DNA from 4 places in the Duganella zoogloeoides genome. Region 1 is predicted to be linked to each of the others. Evidence: predicted binding sites of a transcription regulator. Region 1 holds the regulator's gene; each other region holds the start of a gene.
The links. The regulator sigma-54, encoded in region 1, starts transcription at its own class of promoters, with help from an activator protein. The targets are predictions, from matches to a motif close to TGGCANGNAANCTGCTTT.
Positions count from the first base shown of each region.

Region 2: a site for sigma-54 is predicted at 3,306-3,323, ahead of SR858_RS21570 (TorF family putative porin). Genes of this name have one in related genera too.
Region 3: a site for sigma-54 is predicted at 4,204-4,221, ahead of SR858_RS01045 (CmpA/NrtA family ABC transporter substrate-binding protein). Genes of this name have one in related genera too.
Region 4: a site for sigma-54 is predicted at 1,763-1,780, ahead of SR858_RS08095 (transglutaminase family protein). Genes of this name have one in related genera too.

Region 1 is NZ_CP140152.1:5,435,617-5,443,379, reverse strand. Features, by position in the region: gene SR858_RS23915 (monovalent cation:proton antiporter family protein) at 1-1,903, opposite strand, end outside; gene SR858_RS23910 (KpsF/GutQ family sugar-phosphate isomerase) at 2,030-3,028, shown strand; gene lptC (LPS export ABC transporter periplasmic protein LptC) at 3,028-3,630, shown strand; gene lptA (lipopolysaccharide transport periplasmic protein LptA) at 3,640-4,242, shown strand; gene lptB (LPS export ABC transporter ATP-binding protein) at 4,244-4,996, shown strand; gene SR858_RS23890 (RNA polymerase factor sigma-54) at 5,000-6,484, shown strand; gene hpf (ribosome hibernation-promoting factor, HPF/YfiA family) at 6,560-6,919, shown strand; gene SR858_RS23880 (alginate lyase family protein) at 6,980-7,763, shown strand, end outside.
Region 2 is NZ_CP140152.1:4,889,529-4,897,291, forward strand. Features, by position in the region: gene SR858_RS21560 (methyl-accepting chemotaxis protein) at 1-450, shown strand, start outside; gene SR858_RS21565 (methyl-accepting chemotaxis protein) at 466-2,433, opposite strand; gene SR858_RS21570 (TorF family putative porin) at 2,455-3,255, opposite strand; gene SR858_RS21575 (type 2 periplasmic-binding domain-containing protein) at 3,454-4,377, shown strand; gene SR858_RS21580 (S1/P1 nuclease) at 4,450-5,517, opposite strand; gene SR858_RS21585 (phospholipase D-like domain-containing protein) at 5,526-6,764, opposite strand; gene SR858_RS21590 (bifunctional metallophosphatase/5'-nucleotidase) at 6,774-7,763, opposite strand, start outside.
Region 3 is NZ_CP140152.1:220,249-228,011, reverse strand. Features, by position in the region: gene cobA (uroporphyrinogen-III C-methyltransferase) at 1-331, opposite strand, end outside; gene SR858_RS01060 (methyl-accepting chemotaxis protein) at 343-1,011, opposite strand; gene SR858_RS01055 (ABC transporter ATP-binding protein) at 1,011-1,817, opposite strand; gene ntrB (nitrate ABC transporter permease) at 1,829-2,731, opposite strand; gene SR858_RS01045 (CmpA/NrtA family ABC transporter substrate-binding protein) at 2,771-4,054, opposite strand; gene SR858_RS01040 (ANTAR domain-containing response regulator) at 4,328-4,957, opposite strand; gene SR858_RS01035 (ABC transporter permease) at 5,115-5,987, opposite strand; gene SR858_RS01030 (ABC transporter ATP-binding protein) at 5,987-6,955, opposite strand; gene SR858_RS01025 (ABC transporter substrate-binding protein) at 6,957-7,763, opposite strand, start outside.
Region 4 is NZ_CP140152.1:1,809,306-1,817,068, reverse strand. Features, by position in the region: gene SR858_RS08105 (zinc-binding metallopeptidase family protein) at 1-903, shown strand, start outside; gene SR858_RS08100 (transglutaminase-like domain-containing protein) at 830-1,624, opposite strand; gene SR858_RS08095 (transglutaminase family protein) at 1,835-5,188, shown strand; gene SR858_RS08090 (circularly permuted type 2 ATP-grasp protein) at 5,245-7,763, shown strand, end outside.

The sequences.
Region 1 (7,763 bases):
CGGTCTCGGGACCGAAGTCGATTACCTGCTTGCCGCGACGCAGGCTGGCAACCACGGCGCCGCTGTCGGCCAGCAGGCACTGGCCCAGCTGCCTGCCCACGCTGGGCGTGTTGTCGGCCAGGGTGACCGGGTGTAGGCGGTCGAGGTCAGCGTCTTCGCCGACGTCGGAAAAGCCGTGGAAGAAGCCGCGCAGCGACGCATAGCGCGCTTCGCGCGCGGCCTGCACGCGGTGCACGACCTTGCGCAGCGGCACGCCCAGCATCACCAAGGTGTGCGAGGCCAGCATCAGGCTGCCTTCCATCAGTTCCGGCACCACTTCGGCCGCGCCGGCCGCTTTCAGGGCGTCGAGGTCGGTGTCGTCGTGCGAGCGTACCAGTACCGGCAAATTCGGCGCCAGCAAATGCACCTGGTGCAGCACCTTCAATGCCGACGGTGTGCTGGCGTAGGTGATCACCACCGCGCTGGCGCGGTAGATACCGGCCGCGACCAGGCTTTCGCGCCGCGCGGCGTCGCCGTACGACACTTGCAGGCCGGCCGCCTGCGCCACCTGCACCCGCTCGGGGTCGAGGTCGAGCGCGTGGTAGTCGATTTTCTCTTCGGACAGCAGGGTAGCCAGGCTCTGGCCGCTGCGGCCGAACCCGGCCAGGATCACGTGCTTGTTGGTGGACATGGTGCGGCTGGCGATCTTGGTCAGCGCCAGCGACTGCATCATCCAGTCGTTGCTGGCCAGCTTCATGACGATCTGGTCGGACTTGGCGATGATCAGCGGCGCCACCAGCATCGACAGCACCATCGAGGCCAGCACCACCTGGGTGATGAACGGATCGATCAGCTTGTTGCCGCTGGCGAGGTTGAGCAGCACGAAGCCGAATTCGCCGGCCTGCGCCAGCGCCAGGCCGGTGCGGATCGACACGCCATCGCTCGAGCCGAACAGCTTGGCCAGCGCGGCGATCAGGGCAAACTTCACCAGCACCGGCCCGATCAGCAGGATCAGCACCAGCCACCAGTTGTCGATCACCATGCGCAGGTTGAGCAGCATGCCCACCGTGATGAAGAACAGTCCCAGCAGCACGTCGCGGAACGGCTTGATGTCTTCTTCCACCTGGTGCTTGTACTCGGTCTCGGAAATCAGCATGCCAGCGACAAACGCCCCGAGCGCCAGCGACAGCCCGGCCTGTTCGGTGATCCATGCCGCGCCCAGCGTGATCAGGAGCAGGTTGAGCATGAACAGTTCCTGCGAGCGGCGCTTGACCACGATGGTAAACCAGCCGCGCATCAGGCGGTGGCCGACGAACAGCAGCAGGGTCAATACGATCACGGCCTTGACACCGGCCCAGGCCAGGGTTTCCGCCAGCGCGTCCGGGCGCTGGCCCAGCGACGGGATCATGATCAGCAGCGGCACCACGGCCAGATCCTGGAACAGCAAAATGCCGATGATCTTGCGGCCATGCTCGCTCTCGAGCTCGAGCCGCTCGGTCAGCATCTTGACCACGATGGCGGTGGACGACATGGCCAGCGCGCCGCCGAGTGCAAACGCGCCTTGCCAGCTGATCTGCAAATGGGCCGGTAGCTGGCTGGCGATGAGCCAGCCGAACAGCAAGGTGGCAATGATGGTAAACGCCACCTGCGCCAGCCCGAGGCCGAACACGATGCCGCGCATCGCCAGCAGCTTGGGCAGCGAGAATTCGAGCCCGATCGAGAACATCAGGAATACCACGCCGAACTCGGCCAGGCCGTGGGTGGCTTCGCTTTCCATGGCCCAGCCGAGCGCGTGGGGGCCGATCAGGATGCCGACGGCCAGGTAGCCGAGCATGGGCGGCAAATGCATCATGCGGAAGGCCACCACGCCCAGCACGGCGCTGCCTAACAACACCAGGGTCAGTTCGAGCGGGGAAAACGTCATGTTGCCGTAGCCGTCAGTTTTTTATTCAGTGGTTTCGCCCCACGCAGGCACAATGTTTCGACTGGCAAGTTTTTTGCTTTCTTAATTCGGCTATACTTGGGTATGAGTGTAACCCATGAAAAAACAATGCTGAAAGCTTTTGACGCAAAAATGGCGGCGCATGCGCTGCGGCTCGCCCGTGAAACGTTGCAAAACGAGGCTGCTGCCATTACTGCGCTGGAGCTGCGCCTGGGTGACGACCATACCGTCGTCAAAGCGATTGAACTGTTGTTTAATTGCAAGGGCAGGGTGGTGGTGTCCGGTATCGGCAAGTCCGGCCACATCGCTCGCAAGATGGCAGCCACGTTCGCCTCCACCGGCACCCCCGCCATGTTCGTACATCCGGCCGAGGCTGCGCACGGCGACCTCGGCATGGTTACTGCTGACGACGCTTTCATTGCCATTTCGTACTCGGGCGAAAGTACCGAGCTGATGACCATCCTGCCGGTGGTCAAGCGCATGGGCAGCAAGGTCATTGCCATCACCGGTAAACCAGGCTCCAGCCTGGCCAGCATCGCCGACGTCCACCTCAATGTAGCGGTGGCCAAGGAAGCGTGCCCGATGAACCTGGCGCCCACCACGTCCACCACCGTCACGCTGGCGCTGGGCGACGCGCTGGCAGTGGCCTTGCTCGATCTGCGCGGTTTCAGGGAAGAAGATTTTGCCCGGTCGCATCCGGGCGGGGCGCTGGGCCGGCGCCTGCTCACCCACGTGCGCGACGTCATGCGCAGCGGCGCCGATGTGCCCAAGGTGCGTGCCGACGTCAAGCTCACCGACGCGCTGCTTGAAATGACCAAAAAAGGCATGGGCATGACCGCCGTGGTCGATGCCGAGGACAGACCGATCGGCGTATTTACCGACGGCGACCTGCGCCGCATGATCGACAAGGTGCAGGACTTCACCCAGGTCCTGATCCGCGACGTCATGCACGCCAACCCGCGCAGCATCGCGCCGGAACAGCTGGCGGTCGATGCGGTCGCAATCATGGAACAGTTCCGCATCAACCAAGTGCTGGTGGCCGACGCCGATGGCAAGCTGGTCGGCGCGCTGCACATCCACGACCTCACACGCGCCAAGGTGATCTGATGCCTAACGTACGTAAAAGAACCGCCCACCGCTGGTCGCTCACCTGGATGGTCGTCATCGGCGTATTCGTGGCCGTCGGTACCGGCTGGATGGTGCAGTTGATTAACGAATCGAACCAGGATACGGCGCAGGACAAGTTCCGCAACGAGCCCGATTACATCATCGACCGGTTCAGCGTGGTGCGCATGACCAAGGACGGCAAGCCGGCCTATATCATTTCCGGCGACAAGCTCACCCACCTGCCGGCCGAAGAAGCGTCCGACATCATCAAGCCCTATATCAACACCTTGTCGGCCGAGCATCCGCCAATGACGGTGCGCGGCGACACCGCCCGCGTCGATCAGGACAACTCGCGCGTCAAGCTCGACGGCAACGTCAGCGTGGTACGCCCGGCCAGTGGCAAAAGCCAGGCCATGAGCCTGACCACGTCCACGCTCACCGTGTTCCCGGACGAGCAACGGATGGAAACCGTCGCACCGGTCGAACTGCACCTGGGCAAGACGGTGGCCACGGGTGTCGGCATGACCGCCAACAACGCAACGCTGCAAACCCAATTGGGCGGACGCGGCAAGATCACCGTGCCGCCGCATGCGGCACGCTAAAGGAAGATTATGAGAGCAATCACCAAGCACACCTTCTGGTCGGCAGCACTGCTGCTGGCGGCACTGACCATTCCGGCGCGCGCCGAAAAAGCCGACTCCAACAAGCCGATCGAAGTGTCGTTCGACCAGGCCGACTCCGATGACGTCAAGCAGATCAAGACCTTCACCGGCAATGTCATCCTCACGCGCGGCACCATCCGCATGACCTCGCCGAAGGCGGTGGTCACGCAAGACCCCGAGGGCTACCAGTTCGTGGTGCTCACCGGCACGCCCGGCGTGCAGGCCACGTTCCGCCAGAAACTCGACGGCGAGACCGACAAGTGGGTGGAAGGCCAGGCCGACCGCATCGAATACGACGACAAGACCGAGCTGGTCAAGCTGATCTCCAAGGGCCGCATCAAGCAGCTCGAGTCGGGCAAGGTCACCAGCCAGGTCGATGGCGAGTTCATATCCTACGACAGCCGCCGCGAAGTGTTCGCGGTGAAGAACAGCAGCAGCGGCGAGAGCAAACCGGGCGCCGGCCGCGGCACCATGGTGATCCAGCCATCGTCCAAGCGCCCGCCGATCGCGCCGGCGCAGCCGGTGCCGGCCACCCAGCCTGCGGGGAAATGACATGGAACCAAGTTGCGGTAGCACCCTGATCGTTCGCGGCCTGCAGAAAAGCTATGGCAAGCGCCAGGTCGTTCACGACGTGTCCCTGCAAGTCGATTGCGGCGAAGTGGTGGGTTTGCTCGGCCCCAACGGCGCCGGCAAGACCACGTCGTTCTACATGATCGTCGGCCTGGTACCGTCGGACGCCGGCACCATCGATATCGGCGGCGTCGACGTCTCGTCGCTGCCGATCCACCGCCGCGCCTCGCTCGGCCTGTCGTACCTGCCGCAGGAAGCGTCGGTGTTCCGCAAACTGACGGTGGAAGAAAATATTCGCGCTGTCCTCGAAATCCAGAAAGTGGACGGCAAGCCTTTATCCAAGGCTGACATTACTGAACGGCTCAATACCCTGCTGGCCGATTTGCAAATCGAGAAGCTGCGCGAGAACCCCGCGCTCTCGCTCTCCGGCGGCGAACGCCGCCGGGTGGAGATCGCCCGTGCGCTGGCCACCAACCCGCGCTTCGTGCTGCTCGACGAACCATTCGCCGGGGTCGACCCGATTGCCGTGATCGAGATCCAGCGCATCGTGCGCTTTCTCAAGGAGCGGCAAATCGGCGTCCTCATTACCGATCACAATGTGCGCGAGACGCTGGGCATCTGCGACCGCGCATATATCATCAACCAGGGCTCGGTGCTGGCTTCGGGCCGTCCGGACGACATCATCGCCGACGAGTCGGTCCGCCGCGTCTACCTGGGTGAACACTTCCGAATGTAATCCATGAAACAGTCGTTGCAACTGCGGACCTCGCAGCATCTCGCGCTGACGCCCCAACTGCAGCAATCGATCCGCTTGCTGCAGCTCTCCACGCTGGAGCTGCACCAGGAACTCGAACAACTCCTGACCGACAATCCCTTGCTCGAGCGGTTAGACGACCCGCTCGACCATTCGCTGCGGCTGTTGTCCGACGGCGCCATCAGCCAGCAGGCGCCGTCCGGCGAAGCGCCGTCCGAATCGGGCCCGCAGGAAGCGGCGCCCGCCGGCGAGGCCGACGCCTACGAAGGCCCCGCCGCCGATACCGAAAGTACCACCGCCGAAGCGGACATGGACTGGAGCGACGCCGGCCGCAGCAAGGCGCCCGACGACGAAGACGCGCGTCCGCAAATCGAAGCGCACCACTGCACCCTGCGCGAACACCTGATGGAGCAGATGCGGGTGACCGTGCTCGAGCTGCGCGACCGCGCGCTGGTCGAGCTGATCATCGACGCGCTCGACGAAAACGGCTACCTCGAAGAAGCGCTCGACGAGATCCACGCGCGCCTGCCGGAGGAACTGGAAGTCGAACTCGACGAGCTGCAAACGGCATTGTCGCTGCTGCAAAGTTTCGACCCGGCCGGCGTGGGGGCGCGCAATGCGGCCGAGTGCCTGGCGCTGCAAATCAAGCGCTTGCCCGGCATCGCGCTGGTGACGCGACGGATGGCCGTGGCCATCGTCGAAAAGCACCTGACGTGGTTTGCCCAGCGCGATTTCAACAAGCTGAAAAAAGCGCTGCTGTGCGACGACGAAGACTTGCGCGAAGTACAGACCGTGATCCGCCAGTGCAATCCGCACCCCGGTGCGGCGTTCGCGTCCGACGTGTCGGACTACGTGGTGCCGGACGTGATCGTGAAAAAATCGCGCACCGGCTGGCAGGTCAGCCTGAACAACGACGTCATGCCGCGCCTGCGCGTAAACGCCATGTACGCCAACCTGCTCAAGCAGAAGAAGGGCGAGGGAGGCGAGGGCGCCATGGGCGCGCAGCTGCAGGAAGCGAAGTGGCTGATCAAGAATATGCGCCAGCGGTTCGACACCATCCTGCGCGTGGCGCAAGCGATAGTAGAACGACAAAAGAACTTTTTCTCGCACGGCGCCGTTGCCATGCGCCCCCTTGTGCTTCGCGAAATTGCTGATACACTGGGTTTACACGAGAGCACCATTTCTCGGGTAACAACTCAGAAATACATGCTGACGCCGCACGGCATGTTTGAGCTGAAATATTTTTTTGGTAGCCACGTCGCCACCGAAGCGGGAGGTGAAGCCAGTTCGACGGCGATACGGGCACTGATCGTGCAACTGACAGGAGCTGAAGACCCTAAAAATCCTTTATCCGACAGTAAGATTGCGGACATGCTGGGAGAACAGGGCATGGTGATTGCGCGACGCACTGTTGCCAAATATCGCGAAGCCCTCAAAATCCCTCCAGTCAGTCTCCGCAAGTCTTTGTAGTGCACTGGTTCCTGCTTACTCGGCAACAATGGGTAAAGCACGAACCGTCAGCGACATTTATCTTTAGGAGTGTGTATGAATCTCACCATCAGTGGACATCATCTCGAAGTGACCGCCGCCATTCGTGAATACGTGCAGAGCAAGCTCGAACGCGTGACACGGCACTTTGATCAAGTGATTGATATTGCTGTCATTCTGACCGTAGATAACCTTAAAGAGAAAACCAAGCGCCAAAAGGCTGAAATCAATCTGCGCCTGTCCGGTAAAACGGTCTACGTGGAAAGCCTGTCGCAAGACCTGTACGCTGCGATCGACACCCTGATCGACAAGCTGGACCGCCAGGTCATGAAGTACAAAGGCAAAGTCCAACAGCACGGCCACGATGCGATCAAGCATCTCCCGGATAACTTCGAACCAGCTGCCGCCGCCCTTTAACAACGGCGCGACACACCAACTAAGGGCGCACAAGGCGCCCTTTCTTGTTTTTGGAGCTACATGAAAATTGTTTATCTGGTTTATACCGTTCTCCTTTCCGCCTCCGCTGCTTCCGCCGTCGCCGCCACCTGCCAGCCGGCGCCGGCCGCCGTCATCGACATCGACGCCAACAGCTACTACAACGACGCCAACCATTCCGTGATCGACCCGGCGCGGCGCGCCAAAAACATCGCCAGCACCGAGCCGGTCGAACAATTCTTGTCTGGCGTCGCCCGCAACGCCAGCCGCTACCAGGCCAACGGCAAGCCGCAAGACGCCGCCTGCGCCTTGAACTGGCTGGACAGCTGGGCCGGCCAGCAGGCCATGCTGGGCAAGATGTCGAGCGAACAGGCGTATTTCGTGCGCAAGTGGACCCTGGGCGGACTGGCGCTCAGCTATGCGCGCGTGCAGGCAGCCGCCATGCCCGCGCAAAAGCAAGCGATCGAGGCGTGGCTGTCCACGCTGGCCGACGCCACGCTGGTCCACGCCGACACCCGCAAGGGCAAGCGCAACAACCATTACTACTGGGAAGGGCTGGCAGTGACTGCCGTCGGCGCCGTCACCCACGACCAGCGTCTATTAACTTGGGGCCACGGCGTGTTCGACAACGCCATGGCCCAGGTGGCACCCGACGGCGCGCTGCCGGCCGAGATGGCGCGCGGCGCCAAGGCGCTGCACTACCACGCGTTTGCTGCCGCGCCGCTGACCATGATGGCGTCCATCCTCGACCTGCAGTCGCCGATGCTGGACCGGTTGGTGACATTTACGCTGGCCGCCGCGCGCAATCCTTCGGCCATGAACCAGG
Region 2 (7,763 bases), 550 kb from region 1:
AACCTGGCCCACCGCAGCGCGGCGGCGGCTAAGGAAATCAAGACCCTGATCGGCGACTCGGTGGCCAAGGTCGATGCCGGCGCGGCGCTGGTGGACGAAGCCGGCACCACCATGAGCGACGTGGTGGACAGCGTGCGCCGGGTACGCGACATGATTGCCGAAATCGCCGCTGCCAGCCGCGAACAAAGCATGGGCATAGAGCAGGTCAACCACGCCATCATCGAAATGGACGGCGTGACCCAGCAGAACGCCGCGCTGGTCGAGCAGTCGGCGGCCGCCGCCGCGTCGATGCAGCAGCAGGCGGAGGAACTGGCCGACCTGGTGGGCAAGTTCGTGCTGCCCTCCTCTCCTGTCCCGGCGCAACTGGCGGCGCACCGCGCACCGCCAGTCGTCAGCGGGCGAGGCCGGGCTGGCGCAGCCAATCCAGGGCTGCGTATCGCGGCAGTGTGACCATCCCGGCAGCGGTCAACGTATCCTGAGCAGGTGCGCGCCAGCGGCCGGCGGGGCGGCGCCGCGATCGAGCTTGAATACGCTCACGGCCTGCGCCAGGTTGGCGGCCTGCTCCTGCAGGCTCTCGGCGGCGGCGGCGGCCTGCTCCACCAGCGCGGCGTTCTGCTGTGTCACGCCGTCCATCTGCACCACCGCCTGGTTGACCTGGGCGATGCCTTCGCTCTGTTCGGCCGTGGCCACCGTGATTTCGCTCATGATCTCGGCAACGCGGCGCACGCTGGACACCACGTCGTCCATCGTGCTGCCCGCTTCATCCACCAGCCGCGTGCCGGCGGCCACCTTGCCCACCGAATCGTCGATCAGTTCCTTGATCTCCCTGGCGGCCGCCGCGCTGCGCTGCGCCAGGTTGCGCACTTCGGACGCCACCACCGCGAAGCCGCGTCCCTGCTCGCCGGCGCGCGCCGCTTCCACGGCCGCGTTCAGCGCCAGGATGTTGGTCTGGAAGGCGATGCCGTCGATCACGCTGATGATCTCCACGATCTTGTTCGACGACGCGTTGATCGAGGCCATGGTGGCCACCACCTGCGCCACCACCGCGCCGCTCTTTTGCGCCACGGTCGATGCCGAGCCGGCCAGCTCGTTGGCCTGGCGCGCGTTGTCGGCGTTTTCCTTGACCGTGGACGTCAGCTCTTCGATCGACGCGGCGGTTTCCTCCAGCGCGCTGGCCTGCTGCTCGGTGCGCGCCGACAGGTCGGTGTTGCCATGCGAGATTTCGGCGCTGCCGCGCGCCACGTTCTCGGCGCTGGCGCTCACCCGCAGCAGCACGTCGTGGATATTGCCCACGAACTGGTTGAAACCGCTGCCGATCACCGCCAGTTCGTCGTTGCCGCGCACGTCGAGCTTGACACTCAGATCGGCGTCGCCGCTCGATAGCGCTGTCATGCGCGCGCCCAGCGCCCGCAACGGCGCGGTCAGGCGGAACACCACGCCGACCAGGATCAGCGCCGTGGCGACCGCGCAGATCAGGGAGACAATCAAGGTATAGAGCAGCAGCTCGCGGGCGGGCGCCGTCGCCACGCTTTTCGGGAACGTCAGCTGCACCGACCACGGCGCCGACTGGGCGTGGATGAACAGCGGCTGCAGCAGGTGCACCCAGCCTTGCTCGTCCACGTATTCGTAGGGCTGGCCCTGGCGCACGCGCTCGAGCGCTGCTGGCGGCAAGTCGTCGGCTTTCTTGCCCAGCTTTTCCGGCGCCGGATTGCTGGCGTACAGGCCACCGCTGGAAATCAGGCTCAGTTTCGCGCCTTCGATGGTCTTGAGTTCGGCGAGGATAGTCGCCAGCCGGGTAAGCATGAAGTCGGCGCTGGCCACGCCCTTGAACTGGCCGTCGATCATGATCGGCGCCACCAGCGATGCCATCAGCGTGGGCTTGCCGTCCACCGGATAGTTATACGGCTCGGTAAAGAACACCTTGCCGCTGCGCTTGGGGATGTCGTACCAGTCATTGGCGCCGGCGGCGGTATCGAACACAATGGGCTCCACGTGCAGCGCACCGCCGGCGCCGCGCGTCCAGTACGGCATGAAGCGCCCGGTGGCGTCGTACAGCGGCGCCTTGCCCGCGTACTCGGCATCCTTGCCGTCCAGTGCATTCGGCTCCCACGTGACGGCCGTGCCGACCAGGTCTTCGGACCCGGTGAGCGTGGCTTTGACCAGTTCATTGATCTGCTCGCGCGCCAGCGGCAGGTTGGCCGTGCGCGTGCCGCGCATGGCGCCGGCCAGGTTGACGATGGCCGCCAGGTTGGTGGCGATGCGCGCCTGCAGTACGCCCGACACCTCGCGGCTGGACGTGCGCGCCAGGTCCATCGCGGCCGCCTCCGCGCTGGCGCTGCTGCGGATGCCGGTGACGGTAGCGGTGATCGCCAGGCTGGCCACCACCAGCGCGGTGGCAGCGGCGCAGATCTTGCCGTTGAGAGAGAGGTTCATGGGAGGCCTGTGCAAAGAAAATCAAAAGGTGCGCAACAGCGCCACCACGAAAGTGCCCCTGGCCGGATCGGATGTCTCGATCACACCGGCGCCATTGGGCACGCCCGTGGTGTAGCGGTCGTAGGCATCGGTCGCGCCATGGGCGCGGGTATAGGCGGCCGACAGTGTCCAGCCGGGCGCCAGCACCTTGGCCACGCCCACGCGGTAGTCGCGCCAGTTCCACACGGCGTTGTTGGCCACCCGCCCTTGGCCCGCGTGCAGCTGCATCGTGTAGCCGTCGCCCAGGTCGAGGTTGGCGCCGAGGTCCAGGTAGCCGGTGCCGCGCGCGTTCTCGATGCCGAAGAATTCACGGCTGACGGTGTAGTTGTAATTGAGGTAGGCCCAGCGGTACGTGAGCCCCAGCGCTACCTCGGTGTAGTCGTAGGTGGTATCGGTGGCGGCGATATGCGCGCCCGGGTACTTGTAGACGTACACGCCAGCGCTGTAGCCGACGGCGCCATCGTTGCCGAGCTTTCCCGTATAAGTGCCGTACAGGTCCCACTCCACCGTGCCGTCTTCGACGTAACGGTCGCTGATGGTGGACAGCCAGGTGCCGAAGGCGAAGCCGCCCGGTCCCGCGTAATCGACGCCGCCTTGCAGCGCGGGCTTGCCCCAGCCCTGGCGGAAACCGCGCGAGATGTATTGCGACGCGGCGGTGACGTTGGCACTCCAGGGCGAGGCTACGGTCTGCACCACCTCCTGGCCGCGCGCCGGCGCGCACAGCGCCGCCGCAATCACCAGGCCCATGACCGGTATCGACCGGACAGCCGCATGCATTGCCATAGCACCTCCGCCTGCGCTCTCCTGCAAAGGCAGGAGTTCTGTCCCTAGCATAAGCAGTAGCCATGCTCGAAGTCAACACGCATAGCGCTGCGCGGGCCGATCCGTTGTAAAGACGACGAGGCGGCCCGCGCCGGCAGCAAGGGCGTTGGCAAGGGCCGGCGCCGCGTGGCACACTGCGGATTTTTCCTGGCTCCCTCCATGCGGCACCCCGATACCGAAGGCCGGCGCACTACCTGGCGGCGGCTGCTCGCTGCAGGCCTGCTGCTGTGCGGCGCCCCTGCCCGCGCCACCGTGGCCGCACCGACAATATTGACGTATCCGCTCACCAGCGAGGGCGTGGACAGCCGCTACGACTACGAGTGGGCGGTGCTGCGCATGGCGCTGGAGAAGTCCGGTGCACGCGCGGGCGAGTTCGATGTGCGGCGCTCGGCGGTGGCCATGTCGCCGCCGCGCGTGCTGCACGAAATGCGCGCGCAGCCGGGCCGGATCAATGTGTTCGTGCGCGCCACGTCCGCCGAACTGGAGCGCGAGTTTTTGCCGGTGCGCCTGCCCGTTGATCGCGGCCTGCTGGGCTATCGCCTGTTGCTGATACGCGCTGCTGATCAACCGCGCTATGCGCGCGTGCGCGGCGCGGCCGACCTGGCGTCCATGCGCGCGGGCCTGGGCCAGGGCTGGACCGACGTCGCCATCCTGCGCGCGGCCGGGATACCGGTGGTGGAAGGCAGCAGCTACACGGGCTTGTTTTCCATGCTCGATGCCAACCGCTTCGATTTTTTCCTGCGCTCGATCGACGAGGCCTCGCGCGAGATCGACGAGCGCCACGACGAATATCCACGGATGGCAGTCGAGCAAACGCTGCTCGTGCACTACCCGCTGCCGCGCTACTTCTTCCTGCGCCGCGATGCGCAAGGCAGGCAGCTGGCCACCCGCATCGAAGCGGGCATGGAGACCATGATCCGCGACGGTTCGCTGGGCACGCTGTTCCAGCGCTACAAGGGCGACCTGGTACGCAAGGCGCGCCTCGACCAGCGCCGCGTGATCCGCCTCGCCAATCCGCAACTGGGACCGGAGACGCCGCTGGCGCGGCACGAGTTGTGGTTCAATCCGGTGACGGGGAAGTGATGGCAGACGCCGACTGAATCCTCGCCTGCACGGCAGTTCACCGAGGCGGGATGACGGCGCAAACGCGGTCGCTTACGGCCAGATTGCTTGCAGCACCGCCGCCAGCTGGTAACCGCCCTGCGTGAGCTGCTGCTTGGCGATGGCCGAGCTGGGGACCGGGTAGTTGTCCGGCATCGCCAGCGCCCACACGTTATAGCTCTCGCCCGTGCTTTTGCTGGTCTGCTTGGTCGCCGCGCCCACCGTCACGTCGGCGTAGGCTACCTTGGAGATCGCCAGCGACTGGTCCGCCCATTGATACGGCCAGGTGGACAGGTCGCCCTTGGCCGAGACCACCGTCGGGTTGCCGGCGATGACCAGCTTGGCGAACTGCTCGGGCGTGCGCGCGCCGATGCGGCGGAACGCGTAGTTGACCACCGTGGTGTCCCAGTACGAGTGGAACGGGCGCGTGGTCTGCGGCGCGCGGGCAGGTGCCCCCGCAGCCTTGGCCTCATCCACCGGCGCGGCCGGGATCAGCTGGTCGCTGGTGGCGGTGAGCTTGACGTCGTCGAGCAGCAGGTTGTTGCCGCCGCGCGCGTCGAACACTTCGCCGGCGTCCAGCTGCGCCTGGGTGGGCACCACGAACTTGCCGTCCTTGCTCACAAAACCGGCGCCCACGTGCAGCGGCTGGGCGATGTCGCCGGCCAGGTGGGTGAGGATCAGCAGCGCCTGGCGCGGCGTGAAGTTGTGCGGGTTGGTCGCCGCATCGGCCTTGCCCTGCAGGACCGCGATGCACTGCTTGGCCGTCTGCACGATATCGTCTTCGGCCGTGCCCACGCCGTGGTCATGGTAGCTCGGCAGCTGGAACGGCACGTCGGTGTAGTGGTATTCGCTGTGCTTGGGATTGGCCGCCACGTACGAGGTCATCTCGGCGCTTTGCGGTCCGCAGTACGTGCCCTTCACGCAGTCGGCCCAGGTGGCGATTTTTTCCAGGCTCTCGCCCGGCAGCAGCAGCGCCTGCACGTGCTGCTGCGCATTGCTGCCCTTGAGCAGCTGGTCGGCGATCGCACCCACGGCGCGGTGGCCGTCGTTGCCCCAGGCCTGTACGTTGAACGAGACCAAGGCGCCCGACAGCGCCAGGATCAATGGGAGCTGCTTTTTCATCAATTGCTTCATTCTGCTTTACCTTTGACCGGTTTCGGATACTGCTTGTTGATGTTGAGCGGCTGCGCGTACGGCGACGTCCAGATCTGCTCTTGCGTGGCGGCCAGGCGCTCGGCCATTTTCTCGTTGCGCATCACCACCTCGAAATTGCGCGACAGGTCCATATAGCCGCCGGCCCAGTTGCTGGTGCCCACCCAGGCGACCTGGTTGTCGATCACCATGGTCTTGCTGTGGATGACGCGCGCGAACGGAATGAAGCCGCTCGACGACATCGGCAGGGTCACCACGCGGATCTCGACGTTGGGCAGCACCGCCAGGCTTTTCAGGTACGCCTGCGCCGGCATTTCCAGGTTCCAGTTCGAGACCATCAGCTTGACCTTCACGCCGCGGTTGGCGGCGGCGCGCACGGCGTTGTCGATCACCGCGTAATAAGGACGGGTGCCGTTCGGACCATAGCTGACCGGCGCGTAGTCGAGCAGTTGCACCCGCACTTCGGTCTTGGCGTCGGCCAGCAGCGCAGGCAGCCCGCTTTCGGAGTCGCCGATACCACGGGTGTTGTACTTGTTGGGACTGGCCAGCAGGTAGGCGTCCTGGCGGTAGTCGGCCGCCACCACTTTCTTGTTCACCTCGGGCACCTTGCCGCCCTTGGCCAGCAGGCCCTGGGCGCGCCAGTCCTGGTTGAAGACGGCCAGCACCTCGCCGACGATTTTCGCGTCGGTGATGCGCAGTCCTGTTTCGTGGATATGCTCGAACGCGCGCCAGTCGAAGTTCTGGCTGCCGATAAAAGCCTCTTTACCATCGACCACCAGGTACTTGGCGTGGATGATGCCGTTGCCGGTCAGCTTGGAAAAATCGAGGATGCGCAGCTCCAGGTTCGGAATCGCTTTCAGGCGTTCCAGCGTGGCCGGCTCGGAGAGACCCACGCCCTTCTGGTCGATCAGGAAGCGGATCTTGACGCCGCGCTGGCCGGCAGCAGCCAGGCGTTCCACCACTTTTTCGAACGCGCTGCCAGGCTTGGTGACGGCGTAGAACTGGCCGATCACGATGTCCCTCTTGGCATTGTCGAACATCTCGCTCCACACCGTCACCGGGTCGCGCAGATCGGGATTGCGCAGCACCGTTTCGGCCGGCGAGGTTTGCACCAGTTCGAAGCCGGGGATCGAAAACTCGGCGCGCGCCGGGGCGCTGACGATGGCGGTGGCAGCCAGCAGCGCTGGCACGAGGACGGACAGTAAAATTCGACGCATGGGTAACTCCTATTGCACGCGCTGGTAGCGCTGTTGTGGCTGGGCGGCGCCGGCGGGTTTGCCGGCCTGTTCGCGCTTGACCAGGTAATCGTTGAGGGCATCGATATCGCGGATACCGGTATCGGTGCGGTTGCGGCCATTGGCAAACATCGGGAAACCGTCGCCGCCTTCGGCCAGGAAGTTATTGACCATCACGCGGTACGACGCTTCGCGCTCTAACGGCTTGCCATTGAGCTTGGCGCTGCCCGGCACCACCTTGCTGCCATCGCCGCGCCGCGCATCCCACTGGTAGGTAAAGCCCTCGGACACTTGCAGCAGGCCGCGAATGTCTTCGCGCCCGCCGCTCCACTGCTGTTCGAGCAGGTCGAAAATTTGCCAGCCCTTGAGGTTCATCACCACCAGCGTGTTCCCGAACGGCAGGACCATGCGGGTCTGACCCACGCTGGCGCGGCCATTGTCGGTATCGAGATCCTGGCGCATGCCGCCGTTGTTCATGAAGCCGATCTGTACGCCGAACGGACGGCCCGCCTGCAGCACCGAATCGGCCACCAGGTCGCCCAGCGCGGACTCGCCGCTGTCGGCGCGCTTGCGCACCACGCTGGGTACCGCCAGGCGCGCCACCGGCTGCGCCAGCAGCGCCGCGCTGCGTGCGCGCGCGGTCTCCAGGTAGGCCGCCAGTTGCGCATCCTTCGGCCATTTGCCGGGCACCATCACCTCTTGGCGCGCGCGGATGTCCTTGAGCGTGTTGGTCTGCGTATCGACGGTGAGCGCGATGCGGCCCAGCACGTGGCCGCCCGTGTCCGACTGCGTGACAGTGCGGCCATCGACCTGGCACAGGTAGCCCTTATGCGAGTGGCCGCTGACCACGAGGCGCACCGCCGGATCGAGGCGCTTGACGATATCGACCACGGGGCCGGTGAGCTTGCTGCAATCGGGCTGGTCGAATTTTTCCACCGTGCTGCCGCCCTGGTGCACCAGCACCACGAATACGCCCACGCC
Region 3 (7,763 bases), 1.1 Mb from region 1:
TGCCTTGCGCGCGCAAGGTGGCGCGTTCCTCGCCGCCGCGCCCGAACATGTACGGGTCGCCGCCTTTGAGGCGCACCACGTGGTGGCCGGCGCGCGCTTCGGCGACCATCAGCCGTTCGATGAATTCCTGCGGCGTCGATGCGCAGCCGCCGCGTTTGCCAACGTGGACCACCCGGGCACTCGCCGGTGCGTAGTCGAGCACCTGCGGGTTGACCAGGTCGTCGATCAGCAGCACGTCGGCGCGCTCGATGGCGCGCACGGCCTTGATGGTCAACAGTTCCGGGTCGCCGGGTCCGGCGCCCACCAGGGTGACACTGCCTTGGGTATTCATCGGTAGTCCCTTCAAGCTGCCGCGGCCAGCGCGGTATTGACCATCTGGTCGATTTCATCGGTGATCCCGGACAGCACGCCCGCCACCACCGCAAACTCGCGCCCGGCCTGGCCCGCGCGCGCCGCCACCACGCGCGCATTGAAAGCCACCATGCGCGCCTGCTTGTTGATCTTCTCGATATCGGTGATCACGCCGCGCAGCTGCTTTTTCATCAGCCGCGCGTGCAATTTCGCCTGTTCCTCATAGACGCTGGTGATCTGGTTGAGGATCGCCAGCGTGGGCGTGGTCAGGCGCACCAGTTCGGCCAGCAGCCCGTCGGCCGCGCCCTTGCCGTGCGGGCTGGCGATGGCCGCCAGCGTGCGGTCGGCCTGCTCGGCAAAGGCGACGATCTCGCGGTCGCCGGCCAGCTTGCCGAAGTACGCTTCGCGCAGTTCGGCGCAGAACACGCCTGGCAAGCCGTCGGCGTCCGCCAGCAGCGCCTTGTGGGCGCCCCGGAACAGGGCCAGCGCCTCGCGGGCGATGGTCTCGGCTCCCTCCTGCCCCTGCGACGCCAGCACCGCGTACAGCACGATGCGCTGCGACGTGAAGCGGCGCCGGCCCGACAGGTTGATCATGGCCCCGAACACTTCGCCCGACAGCGCCTTGGCCTCGCTTTCCAGGTGGCGGGTGTTCATGTCCATCAGGCCGCGTCCTTGGCCGGATGCGCCTGTTTGCGGTACAGGAACTCCAGCACGGCGGTGCGATATGCCATGTAGCGCGCATCCTGCGCCAGCGCCACGCGGTCGCGCGGACGGTCCAGCTGCACCTCGACGATCTCGCCGATGGTGGCGGCCGGGCCGTTGGTCAGCATGACGATGCGGTCCGACAGCAGCACCGCCTCATCGACGTCGTGGGTCACCATCACCACGGTGGACTTGGTGGCCGCGACGATCTTGAGCAGCTCGTCCTGCAGGTGGGCCCGGGTCAACGCGTCGAGCGCGCCGAACGGTTCGTCCATCAGCAGTACTTTCGGTTCCATCGCCAGCGCCCGGGCGATGCCCACGCGCTGCTTCATGCCGCCCGAGATTTCGTTGGGGCGCTTGGTTTCGGCGGCTGTCAAACCGACCAGCGCCAGCGCCGCCATGGTGCGCTCGCGCAGCTGCGCTTTCGAATCGGTCTTGCCGAACACGCGTTCCACGCCCAGGTGGATGTTCTCGTAACAGGTAAGCCACGGCAGCAGCGAGTGGTTCTGAAACACCACCGAGCGCTCGGGCGACGGCCCGGCGATCTCGCGGTTGGCGCACAGCAGCACGCCGTCGGTGGGGCGGGTCAACCCGGCGATCAGGTTGAGCAGCGTCGATTTGCCGCAGCCCGAGTGGCCGATCAGGGTGATGAACTCGCCCTTGGCGACGGTGAGGTCGATCTCGCGCAGCGCGTGGAATACACCCTTCCTGGTGTGGAAGACCATCTCCACGCCCTCGATGTCGATGAATTTCGATTCGTCCATGGCCATGCTCCTTAGTTCGACACTTGTTCGTAGGTGAAAGCTCGGGCCAGCGCCATCAGGGCTTGTTCCAGCAGCAGGCCCACGAAGCCGATGGCCACGATGGCGATGATGATGTGCGGGACATTCAAATTGTTCCACTCGTCCCATACCCAGAAGCCGATGCCCACGCCGCCGGTCAGCATTTCGGCCGCGACGATCACCAGCCACGCGGTGCCGATCGACAGGCGCACGCCGGTCAGCACATACGGCAACGCCGATGGCAGCAAGATCTTGGTCAGGATCTTCCACTCCGACAGGTTCAGTACGCGCGCCACGTTCATATAGTCCTGCGGCACGCGCTGCACGCCGACGGCGGTGTTGATGATCATCGGCCAGATCGAGCAGATGAAGATCGACCAGATCGCAGCGGGGTTGGCCGACTGGAACACCAGCAGACCAATCGGCAGCCAGGCCAGCGGCGACACCGGTTTCAGCAAGCTGATAATGGGGCTGAACATGGCGCTGACAAACTTCACGCGGCCGATCACGAAGCCGAGCGGGATGCCGACCAGCGCAGCCAGGCCGAAGCCCACCGCCACCCGCTGCAAGGACGCCAGCAGGTTCCAGCCTATGCCCTGGTCATTCGGGCTGTTGCGATAGAACGGATCGGAGAACATTTTGACCGCTTCGTGGAATGTCACCAGCGGCGTCGGGAAGGTGGCGTTCTTGATGGTGATCAGCTGCCAGATCAGCACCAGCAAGGCGGCGCCCACCAATGGCGCGACGATTTTCATGGCGGTGGCCGAAAGCTGCTGGCGCACGCGCGCGCTGGAATTGGCGGCCAGCGCGCGGCGCGGGCGGCGCGCCGGCTTTCCAGCTTCGAGGACTTCGGTATCGAGCGGCTTGGCGCTGTCGGGTTGGAGCATGGCGTTCATGGCTTTCCTTCAAAGGACGATGAATCGGACTACTGCAACTTAAGCGCGGATCTTGAACGAGGCGGCAAACGCCTTCGGGTTCGAGCCATCCCACACTGCGCCATCCACCAGCTTGGACGTGCGCAGCGGGCTTTTCGGCACCGGTGTCTTGGTCATCGCCGCCGCATCCTTGTACAGGTCGATCTGGTTGACCGACTTGGCCACGGCCAGGTAGTCCGGGTCGTCCTTGAGCAGGCCCCAGCGGCGGTGCTGGGTCATGAACCACATGCCGTCCGACAGGTAAGGGAAGTTCACCAGGCCGTCGTTGTAGAACTTCATGTGATTGGCGTCGTCCCAGGTCTTGCCCAGGCCATTCTGGTAGCGGCCCAGGATGCGCTGGTCGATCGCGTCCTTGCTGGTGTTGACATACGACTTGTCGGCGATCACTTCGGCCATCTTGTTCTTGTTGGCCAGCGATGCGTCGATCCATTTACCCGCATCCAGGATGGCGGCCATCATGGCGCGGCAGGTGTTCGGATATTTTTTGGCGAATTCCAGGGTGGAGCCCAGCACTTTTTCCGGGTGGTCCTTCCAGATGTCCTGGGTGGTGGTGGCGGTGATGCCGATGCCGTCCATGATGGCGCGGTGGTTCCACGGTTCGCCCACGCAGAAGCCGTCCATATTACCGACGCGCATATTGGCCACCATCTGCGGCGGCGGCACCGTGATCACTTTGGCGTCCTTCATCGGGTTGATGCCGTTGGCGGCCATCCAGTAGTACAGCCACATGGCGTGGGTGCCGGTCGGGAAGGTCTGGGCGAACGTGTACTCGCGCTTGTCAGTGCGCATCAGCTTGGCCAAGCTGGCGCCATCGACGGCGCCCTTGTCGGCCAGCTTTTTCGACAGCGTGATGGCCTGGCCATTGTTGTTCAGGCCCATCAGCACCGCCATGTCCTTCTTCTGTCCACCAATGCCCATCTGTACGCCGTACAGCAGGCCGTACAGCACGTGGGCGGCATCGAGGTCGCCATTGGACAGCTTGTCGCGCACGCCGGCCCACGAGGCCTCCTTGCTCAGCACGAACTTGACGCCATACTTCTTGTCGAACCCCAGCACCGACGCCATCACCACCGACGCGCAGTCGGTCAGTGGAATAAAGCCGATCTTGACTTCTTCCTTCTCCGGTTTATCGGAACCTGCCGCCCACACACCACCAGTTGCCAAACCCAACATGCTTCCTCCTGCGACCAGACTTGCGCCATGAATGATTTTCCTGCGCGTGACATTAACGTCGGCCGGGGTCGGTGGCAAGGCGTTGTCGGCGATATTTGGTGTTTCTTTCATGGCGTTCCCTTAGTAGTCAGCAAAACCGTTGGACCAAAAAAAACGCCTACCCCCGCGAACGCATTCGCGTGATGGTAGACGTCGTTGTCTTGTGACCCTCACCGCCGTTGGCGAGGTTCAGCAGCGCAGCGTTGCGCTTGGTTTAAGACTATGCAATGTCTGTGCCAGCGGGCTGTCACAGGGGGAAGGTAAGGGAATTGACGACAATGCACCGCACCCGCGCACCGTTGGTGAGCACGCGCCTCATTTTGGACGCGAAAAACAAAATAAAGATTATCCGAGCAGGTCTTCGACATCCAGAATACGCTGCGCGACTTCCGAGAGCTTGAGGTTCTTGCTCATGGCCATGCTGCGCAGCTTCTGGTACGCCTGCTCTTCGCTGAAATGTTGGCGCTCCATCAAGAGCCCCTTGGCGCGCTCGATGATCTTGCGCTCGGCCAGCTTGCTCTTGGTGTCGGACAGTTCGTCGAGCAGTTTCTGCTCGCGCTTGAACCGCGCCAACGCCACGTTGAGCACCGGCTTGATGCGGTCGCTCTGCAGTCCGGCCACGATGTACGCCGACACGCCGGCCGCGACGGCCGCTTCCATGCTGGCCGTGTCTTCACTTTCGGTAAACATCACGATGGGGCGGCGCTCGTCGCGGGTGGCGATGACGATGTGCTCGAGCACGTCGCGCGCATCGGACTCGGCATCGACGATGATCATGTCCGGCTGTAACTGGGCTATGCGGTCGGGCAAATACATGTCCGGCGGCAGCGAGGCAACGATGTCGTAACCGGCCTCGAGCAGCCCAAGCCGCAGTATCCGCGCCCGTTCGACCTGGGCGTGCATGGCCTCGTCGTCCTCGCTCCCGGGATGGATGAGGGCGTTGACGACAACAATGCGCAGGTTACGCGTGGTCATGGGAGGTGGCAGCGGGTTGGTCCTGGGCTGTAAGGCAAGCAAGAACCAAACCAGTCGTTTTGATGTGCATGCGCAGATTCTAAGGCACAACACCAAATTTTTGCCAGTTTATCGGGGCTTCTGTCGATTTAATGCCACCGGGTACCTCATTCCCACCCTAGCGCTGCATTCCCCAGCGCAGCACCGTGATGCGTTCGAGCGGCCGGAACACGGCGTTTTCGATCAGCAGCCCGATCAGGATCACGGCAGCCAGGCCGGCAAACACCTTGTCGGTATACAGCTCGTTGCGGTTCTGGAAGATGTACCAGCCCAGGCCGCCCTGCCCCGACGTGGTGCCGAAGACCAGTTCGGCCGCGATCAGGGTGCGCCAGGCAAACGCCCAGCCGATCTTCAGGCCCGACAGTATCGATGGCAGCGCTGCCGGCACCAGGATGTGCAGTACCAGCCGCAGCCCGCTCAAGCCGTAATTGCGGCCGGCCATGCGCAGCGTTTCGGGCACGCTCTGGAAGCCGGCGTATGCGCCCAGCGCCAGCGGCCACAGTACCGCGTGCACGATCACGAAGATCAGGCTGCCCTTGCCCAGGCCGAACCACAGCAGCGCCAGCGGCAGCAAGGCAATCGCCGGCAGCGGGTTGAACATCGACGTCAGCGTTTCGAGCAGGTCGCGGCCCACGCGGGTGGACGCGGCCAGCGCGGTCAGTACGAAGGCGGCCAGTACGCCGGCGGCGTAACCCTGGACCAGCACGGCCAGCGACGTGCGGATACGGTCGAGCAGTTCACCGCTGGCGATGCCGTCAAAAAAGGCGCTGGCCGTTTGCAGGAAGCTCGGCAGCAGCAGGTCATTGTGCTGCCAGCGCGCGATGGCCTCCCACAGCACGGCCAGTGCGGCGAGGATCAACGTCTTGCGCAGCCAGGTTTGCTGGCGCAGGCGGCGCACCAATGGCGCAGGGCCGGGGGCGATGCGCAGTGTGGCGGCGGCGGGGGTATATTCGTACTCCTGGCGGATCGGGGGTTCGAGACTAAGGCTCATCAGGCTTTCTCCGCAATCCGGGATACGTTCCCATCGGCCCGCGCCCCCGCCCCGTCATCCTCGCGAAGGCGGGGATCCATAGACCGCGTGATGGGATACTCAGCATGGATCCCCGCGTGCGCGAGGATGACGTTGGAAATGACGGGGCTGGTATTGATGGTGGCGGCTTCGGGCGCGCCTGATGCATCCTCCACCCCGCCAAACAATAAACCGTGAATACGCTGCGTCGCCGCCTGGAACTCCACGCTGCCCGCGCTGGCCAGCCCGAACTGGTGGCTGTTCAACTCCGCTCTTACCTGCCCCGGGTGCGGCGACAGCAGCAGGATGCGGTTACCGACCACCAGCGCCTCCTCGATCGAGTGCGTGACAAACAGCAGCGTAAAGCGCAGCTCTTCCCACAGCCGCCCCAGCTCTTCCTGCATATTGCGCCGCGTGAGCGCGTCGAGCGCGGCAAACGGTTCGTCCATCAGCAGGATATCGGGCTGCATCGCCAGCGCGCGGGCGATGGCCACCCGCTGCTTCATGCCGCCCGACAGCGTGTGCGGATGGGCGTTCTCGAAACCGGCCAGGCCCACCTTGGCGATCCAGTGCCGCGCGCGTTCTTCGGCCTGGTGGCGGTTCAGACGTTTTGTCATCAACAGCGGGAACATCACGTTTTCGCGCACTGTTTTCCACGGCGGCAGCTGGTCGAATTCCTGGAACACCACCATGCGGTCCGGTCCCGGCCCGGTCACTTCACGGCCGTCGATGCTGATGGCGCCGCCGGCTGGCTTGATGAAGCCGGCCGCCGCCTTCAACAGCGACGACTTGCCGCAGCCCGAAGGCCCCAGCAGCACGAAGCGGTCGCCGCGATACACATCGAAGCTCACCTCGTGGGTGGCGCACACGGCGCCGTATTCGAGGCTGACATTTTCCGCCCGCAGCAGTGGCGCCGGCGGTGGTGCGGCGCGAACGATCTGGAACGCCATGTCAGCCACCCTTGGTAATCACGGGGTCTTCGAAGAAGTAGTCGCGCCAGCTGGCCGGCTGCTTCTTGATCGCGCCCACGCGGTACAGGAACTGCGCCAGGCCCAGGGTGTTTTGCGGCTCCACGCTGAATTTCACTTCCGGATTCTTAAACACTTTCAGCACCAGCGCGCGGTCGATCTTGCTCTTGGTCACGCGCAGGAACGCATCGGTCGCGCCTTCCGGATTGGTGCTCGCGTACTGCGCGGCTTCGGCCAGCGCGGCGGTAAAGGCCCGGTAGGTTTTCGGATTCTCGTTGCGGAATTTTTCGGTGGCGTACAACACGGTGGCCGAGCTGGGGCCGCCCAGCACGTCGTAGGAATTGAGCACGATGTGGGCATTCGGATTGCCGGCCAGTTCCTGCTCCTGGAACGGCGGGTTGCCGAAGTGGGCGTTGATCTCGGTGCCGCCCGCGATCAACGCGGCGGCGGCATCCGGGTGCGGCAGGGTTTGGGTAAACTTGTCGAGCCGCGCGAATTCCTTCTCGCCCCATTGCTTGGCCGCCGCGTATTGCAGGATGCGCGACTGCACCGACACGGTAACCGCAGGCAGCGCGATGCGGTCCTTCTCGGTAAAGTCGGCGATGGTTTTGACCTTGGGATTGGTGCTCACCAGGTAGTACGGAAAACTGCCGAGCGACGCCACGCCTTTTACGTTCTGGCGTCCCGCCGTGCGGTCCCAGATGGTCAAGAGCGGCCCCACGCCGGCACCGGCGATATCGACGGCGCCCGACAACAAGGCATCGTTGACGGCTGCGCCGCCGGACAGCTG
Region 4 (7,763 bases), 2.7 Mb from region 1:
ACCGTGGTCATCCCCACGCTGTCGTCGGAAAAGAACCACATTCTCTGGTCGCGCCTGGAAACCGCCAAGCGCCGCCTGCTGTTTTCGCTGGCCGCGCTCAACCTGACGCCGGACTCGAAAGAAGATGCGCCGGACACCGGGCTGGCATTCCAGTTCCTGGAAGATGGCGCCACCCCCGACGAATGCGTGATGACGGGCCACGACGACGGCCTGATCACCTTGAACATTGCCGAAGCCGATCCGGCCGAGCGCGAACGCACGCGCGAGCAGATGCACGAGCGCTACCGCACGCTGCTCGGGCATTTCCGCCACGAGAGCGGCCATTATTATTTCGACCGGCTGGTGGTCGATACGCCGTGGATCGACAGCTTCCGCACGCTGTTCGGTGACGAACGCGCCGATTACAGCGAAGCGCTCAAGCGCCACTACGAGCATGGCCCGGTGGCCGACTGGGAAGAGCGTTTCGTCAGCAGCTATGCCAGTTCCCACCCGTGGGAAGACTGGGCCGAAACTTGGGCCCACTACCTGCACATGATCGACACGCTGGAAACGGCGCACTCGTGCGGCCTGTCGCTCAAGCCCGCCAAGGCCGACGAGCCGTCGCTCGATGGCGTCACCCTGCCCACCACGCGGGTGGAAACCTTCGACGACACCATCTCCGACTGGTTCGCGCTGACTTACGTGCTCAACAGTCTGAATCGCAGCATCGGCATGCCGGACTCGTATCCGTTCAAGCTCAGTACGCCGGTGCTGGAGAAGCTGACCTTCGTGCACAAGGTGGTCGCATCATACAAGCAGACCGGCATCCGCAACCTGCCGAAGCCCGCGCCTAAGCCGGCGGCTCCAGCAAGTCCACCGCCACCTGCATCAGCACCGGCGGCGACGCCGGTCCGAACTGGTTGAAGATCGCCACGTCGGCGGCGTCGTGTCCGTAAGCGAGCGTGACACGGCCGCCGCGCGCGGTGTCCTGGGTGGGGTCGAAGGTGTACCAGCGGCCGCCCACCCAGGCCTCGAACCAGGCATGCTGGTCCATCGGCACCAGGTCATGCAGATATCCCACCACCATGCGCGCCGGAATGCACAGGCTGCGGCACAGGGCAATGCCCAGGTGCGCGAGGTCGCGGCACACGCCTTCGCGCCGCAGGTTGACCTCGGTGGCGGTCATCTGGCCATACACGGTGGCTGGATCAAAGCGCACCTCGCGCCGGATCCAGTCGCTGATCGCGGCGACCTGGTCGTAACCGGGCGCCACATCGGCGACGATTTCGTTCGCCATGGTGGTGAACTGCTCGGATTCGCAATAGCGGCTCGATAGCAAAAAGGTCAGCACGCCGTCGGGCAGGTGCTGCACCGCGTCGAACGGCGCCCCGGGCGCCACGTCGATCTCGTCGGCGGTCATCACGTCGGCCGATGTCTCGATTGCAAATTCCCCGGCCGGCGCCACCACGCGCTGGCACAGGTTGCCATACATATCGGTAAACTCCACCACCGGCACGCTCGGCGTGAGCGTATAGGACTCGCGCGCCACCCATTGCTGGGCGCCGCTACGCGCGCGCAACATCAAAATGAACGGGGTGGGACCATCGAGAGTGAATTCGAGTTTGCAGGCAGTACGCAGCCACATGGGGAGTATCGCTTTCAGTAACAGAGTGCTACGCACCATAATGGTGCGTGCGGGATGTGTGTGCGGTGCAGACATATTAGCATCGACACTATTATCAAGAAACGTGCCTGACATGCGCGGCGTGTTACGCTGGTAGTCAGGTATGAATCATGCTTATCCAAGCACATCGCGACGACGCAAGGTCGCGCCCACATCGAAAAGGCATTCCGCATGGCTATCCGTATCGCGCTGCACCACAAGACCAGTTACCGTTATGACCGCCTGGTCAACCTGTCGCCGCACGAAGTACGCTTGCGCCCGGCTCCCCATGCGCGCACACCGATCCTGTCGTACTCGCTGACGGTGCAACCCGAGGACCACTTCATCAACTGGCAGCAAGACCCGTACGGCAATTACATCGGCCGTTTCGTGTTCCAGGAAAAAACCGATGTGCTCGACTTTACGGTGGACCTGGTGGCCGACATGACGGTCATCAACCCGTTCGATTTCTTCGTTGAAAAATATGCCGAGAAATTCCCGTTCGCCTACCCGGAGCAACTGACTGCGGAACTGAGCCCATATCTGAACACCGTGCGCACCGAGGCGGCCGGCCCGCTGCTCAAAGAATGGGTGGCGTCGGCCCGCGCCGCGCTGCTGGCCGAACCGATTCTGACCAACGACTTCCTGGTGGCGATTAACCAGCGCCTGCAACTCGATATCGCGTACTTGCTGCGCATGGAACCCGGCGTGCAGACGCCGGAAGACACGCTGGAAAAGCGGTCGGGCTCGTGCCGCGACACCGGCTGGCTGCTGGTGCAGATCCTGCGCGAACTGGGCCTGGCGGCACGTTTCGTGTCCGGCTACCTGATCCAACTGCGCGCCGACCAGGAAGCGCTGGACGGTCCCAGCGGCGCGGCCGAAGATTTTACCGACCTGCACGCGTGGACCGAGGTGTACATCCCCGGCGCCGGCTGGATCGGCCTCGACCCCACCTCCGGCATGCTGGCCAGCGAAGGCCATATTCCGCTGGCCTGCACGGCGATGCCGTCGTCGGCCGCGCCGGTGAGCGGCTATACCGACCAGGCCGAGGTGACGTTCTTCCACGAGATGACGGTCACCCGCATCCACGAAGACCCGCGCGTGACCAAACCGTATTCGGAAGCGGACTGGCACAAGATCGACCAGCTCGGTCAGCAGGTTGATGCCGACCTCAAGCGCCAGGACGTGCGCCTGACGCAAGGCGGCGAGCCGACTTTCGTCTCGATCGACGACATGGACGGCGCCGAGTGGAACACGCTGGCGCACGGCGACAAGAAGCGCGAGCTGGCCGGCAACCTGGTGCACCGCCTGAAAAACCACTTTGCCCCCGGCGGCATGCTCCATTACGGCCAAGGCAAATGGTACCCGGGGGAGCCGCTGCCGCGCTGGGCCCTCAATATCTTCTGGCGTGTCGATGGCCAGCCGATGTGGTTCGACGCGTCGCTGTTCTCCGACGATCACGTCAACGATGGCTACGGCAGCGACGAAGCGGCCAGCTTCATCGCCGAACTGACGAAAACCCTGCGCCTGCCCGCCAACAGCCCGATCGCCGCCTACGAGGACGTGCTGCTGCAAGCCCAGCGCGAACAGGCGCTGCCGCGCAACATCGATCCATTGCAGGCCGACCTGACGTCGTCCGAAGAGCGGCGCCGCCTGGCGCGCCTGCTCGAGCGCGGCCTGGGCCAGGTGGCCGGCTACGTGCTGCCGTTAAAAGCGGCAGACTACGATCCGGCGGTCATGCTGGGCACCAACTGGCGCACGTCGGCCTGGCCGCTGCGCCGCGAGCACCTGTACCTGCTCGAGGGCGATTCGCCGATGGGCCTGCGCCTGCCGCTGTCCACGCTGCCGTGGGTGCTGCCGGAGGAACGCGAGGCCGACCTCGAGTTCGATGTCGATCCGTTTTCCCCGCGCGGCGCGCTGCCGGTCGCCAAAAAAGAAAAGCGCCCGGTACTGGGCCTGGCCGCCGGCAAGTCGGCCGAACAGGCCAAGGCGCGCACGCCGCAAGACCCCGCCGCCCGCGACGTGATCCACACCGCGCTGTGCGTGGAAGTGCGCGGCGGCCGCCTGCACGTCTTCATGCCGCCGCTCAAACGCATCGAGGACTACCTGGCGCTGGTGTCGGCCGTGGAAAACACCGCGTCCAGGCTGAAGCTCAAGCTGCGCCTCGAAGGCTATGCGCCGCCGCGCGACCCGCGCATCAAGCTGCTCAGCGTCACACCCGATCCCGGCGTGATCGAGGTGAACATCCATCCTGCGGCCAGCTGGAATGAGCTGGTTTATAACATGTCCACGCTGTACCAGGAAGCGCGCCTGACGCGCCTGGGCACCGAAAAATTCATGCTCGACGGCCGCCATACCGGCACCGGCGGCGGCAACCATGCCACGCTGGGCGGCGCCACGGCCGAAGACAGCCCGATGCTGCGCCGGCCCGATCTGCTGAAAAGCCTGATCACGTACTGGCAGGTGCACCCGGCGTTGTCGTACCTGTTCTCGGGCACCTTCATCGGACCGACCAGCCAGGCGCCGCGCGTCGATGAAGCGCGCGACGACAACCTGTACGAGCTGGCCATCGCCTTCCAGCAGATGGACCAGGTGCTGCCGACCATGCACGACGGCGACAAGCCGTGGATGGTCGATCGCCTGCTGCGCAACATGCTGGTCGATTTGACCGGCAATACGCACCGCTCGGAATTCTCGATCGACAAGCTGTATTCGCCGGACGGCCCCACCGGGCGGCTCGGCCTGGTGGAATTCCGCGCCTTTGAAATGCCGCCGCACGAACGTATGAGCTTGCTGCAAATGTTGCTGCTGCGCGCGCTGGTGGCGCGCTTCTGGCGTCAGCCGTTCCAGGCCAAGCTGGTGCACTGGGGCACGGCGCTGCACGACCGCTGGATGCTGCCGCATTTCGTGGCACAAGATATCCGCGACGTGGCGCGCGACCTGCGCGCGTCCGGCTACGAATTCGAGGAGCACTGGTTCGAGCCGTTCATCGAGTTCCGCTTCCCCCGCTTCGGCACCGTGGTCTATGAGGGCGTGGAAATGGAACTGCGCCAGGCCATCGAGCCGTGGAATGTGCTGGGCGAGGAAGTGACCGGCGGCGGCACCGCGCGTTACGTCGATTCGTCGGTGGAACGCATGCAGCTGCTGGTGCGCGGCCTGACCGACGGCCGTCACATCGTCGCCTGCAACGGCCGCATGCTGCCGCTGCATCCGACCGGCGTGCCGGGCGAATACGTGGCCGGCGTGCGCTTCCGCGCGTGGAGCCCGTGGTCGGCGCTGCACCCGAGCATCCGCGTGCAGGCGCCACTGACGTTCGACCTGGTCGATACCTGGAGCGGCCGCGCCATCGGCGGCTGCACCTACCACGTGGTGCACCCGGGCGGGCGCAGCGAGGTCGGCTCGCCGGTCAACGCCAACGCCGCCGAGGCGCGCCGGTTTGCGCGCTTCTGGCCGCACGGTCACACGCCGGGCCCGATGACTGTGATGAAAGAAGCACACAATCCGAGCTTCCCGATGACCCTGGACTTGCGCTGGCAGCCGTATTGACCTATTGTTTCGGTCCAGCAACCGCTTAATCCGCTTTCTTGGTAGTCCGCGCGCCCATGCCATCTCCCCTTCTAGCCCATTACCTGGCCGCGCCCGACAGCTTCGACGAAATGCTGGACGCGGCCAGGGTGCCGCGCGCGCACTGGCGCGCCATGCTCGACAACCTGGGACTTGAAGCGCCGGGCATGATGCGCCAGCGCAACGAGATGGTGCAGCGCCAGGTGCGCGAAAACGGCGTTACCTACAATGTGCCGGCCGACCGCGACGGCCGCCAGCGGCCATGGGATTTGAACGCCCTGCCGCTGATCCTCCCGCCCGACGACTGGGCTGTCATCGAAGCGGCCGTGATCCAGCGCGCCACCCTGCTCAACCAGATACTCGGTGACGTCTACGGCAAGCAGCAGATGCTGCGCGAAGGACTGCTGCCGCCCGCGCTGATCCACGGCCACGCGGGCTTTTTGCGCCCATGCCACGATATCGGCCACCACGACGACGTCGCGCTGCACTTCTATGCAGTGGACCTGGCGCGCGCGCCCGATGGCCGCTGGTGGGTGGTTGCGGACCGCACCCAGGCGCCATCGGGCGCCGGCTATGCGCTGGAAAACCGCGCGATCATCTCGCCCACCTTCCCCGACCTGCTGCGCGAACTGAAAGTGCAGCCGCTGTCGCAATTTTTCCGCACCATGTACGACAGCCTGGTGCACTGGGGCCGGCTGTGCGCGGCCAGCGGCGACAAGCCGGCGCCGCTGCGCGACGGCGACGTGCCGCTGATCGTGCTGCTCACTGCCGGTCCGCGCACCGCCAGCTATTACGAACAGGCCTACCTGGCGCGCTACCTGGGCCTGGCGCTGGTGGAAGGCGGCGACCTTACCGTGCGCGACGGTGTGGTCTATCTGAAAACCCTGGCCGGTCTGCAGCGCGTGCATGTGATCCTGCGCCGGGTGGACGACGAAGCGTGCGACCCGCTGGAACTCGACAGCTCGATGCTGGGCGTGGCGGGCCTCACGCAAGCTGCGCGGCGCGGCAACGTGGTGGTGGCCAACAGCCTCGGTTCCAGCCTGCTGGAATCGGGCGCGCTGCTCGGCTTCCTGCCGGCGCTGTCGCGCCGCCTGCTGGGCGAACCGTTGAAAATGCCGTCGGTGGCCACCTGGTGGTGCGGCGAGCCGGCCGCACTGGAAGCAGTGATCGAAAAGCTCGACCGGCTGGTGATCAAGCCCAGTTTTGCACAGCGTCCGCAGTCGGCGGTGTTCGGCCGCGACCTCGATGGCACCGCGCGCGCAGCCTTTATTGCCGGACTACGCGCCGACCCAAACAATTTCATCGCCCAGGAAGTGGTGCGTTTGTCGCAGGCGCCGGTGTGGAAAGGCGGCCTCACATCCGGCTTGCAGGCACGCGCCGTCGGTCTGCGCGTGTTCGCCTGCGCCACGCCGAACGGCTACGTGGTGATGCCGGGCGGCTTGACGCGGGTGGCCACCGGTCACGATGCGCGCGTGCTGACCATGCACATGGGCGGCGCCAGCAAGGACACCTGGGTGCAGGCGCGTACCCGGGTGGAAGTGCAAAGGCCGCAGCACCGCAGCATCACCAGCGACAACCTGGTGCGCGAAGACACCAATTTGTCGAGCCGGGTGGCGGAAAACCTGCTCTGGTATGGCCGCCATGCCGAGCGTTGCGACAATATCGGCCGCCTGCTGCGGGTGGCGCTGCACTTCCTGTTCAACGTCCGCTTCGACCAGCGTGGCGCCGAGTGGGCGACCGTGGAGGCGTTGTGCATCCACTTCCAGCTGCTCGACGCGGCGAAGAAGCCGGCGCCAGTACAAACCCAGTCGCAAACGCTGGGCGGGATGACCCAGACGCAAACCATTGCGGCGACCACCACCATCTTCAGCGATGCCGAAATCGAAGCGGCGCTGCTGCTGGCGGTGGTGTCGCCCGACGTGCCCGGGCTGGCGCGCCAGCAGCGCCAGCTGCACCGCGTGGCCGGCCAGCTGCACGAACGTTTTTCGGTCGATAACTGGCGCGCATTGAACCGCATGGTGCAGCCGGCGGTGCACCCCGGCGAACGGCCGTCGCAGTCGGCCGCGATGACCATCCTCGACGACGCCGCCGCCTCCTTGATGATGCTGGCCGGCTTTGCGCTGGACGGCATGACGCGCGACCTGGGCTGGCGTTTCATGTCGATCGGCCGCCGCCTCGAACGGCTGCAATTCCAGTGCGAAGTGCTGCAGCGCGCACTGGCGATGGACCAGGACGGCAACCTCGAATGGCTGCTCGAACTGTCCGACAGCATCATCACCTACCGCGCCCGCTACCGCGCCCAGCCCGAGTGGCTGCCGGTGCTGGACCTGCTGCTGTGCGACGAGAGCAACCCGCGCTCGGTGCTGTTCCAGATCGACGGCATCCTCGGCACGCTGCGCCGCATCGCCCACACCCACGGCCCCTGCGGCGCCGACCTGCTGGCGCCCTTGCGCACCGAATTGAGCGCCCTCACGCCCGGCACCGATCTTACCCACGGCAACGCCATGCTGACCGCGTTGCTGAGCCGGATCCAGCTCGCCAGCGCGGCGCTGTCCGA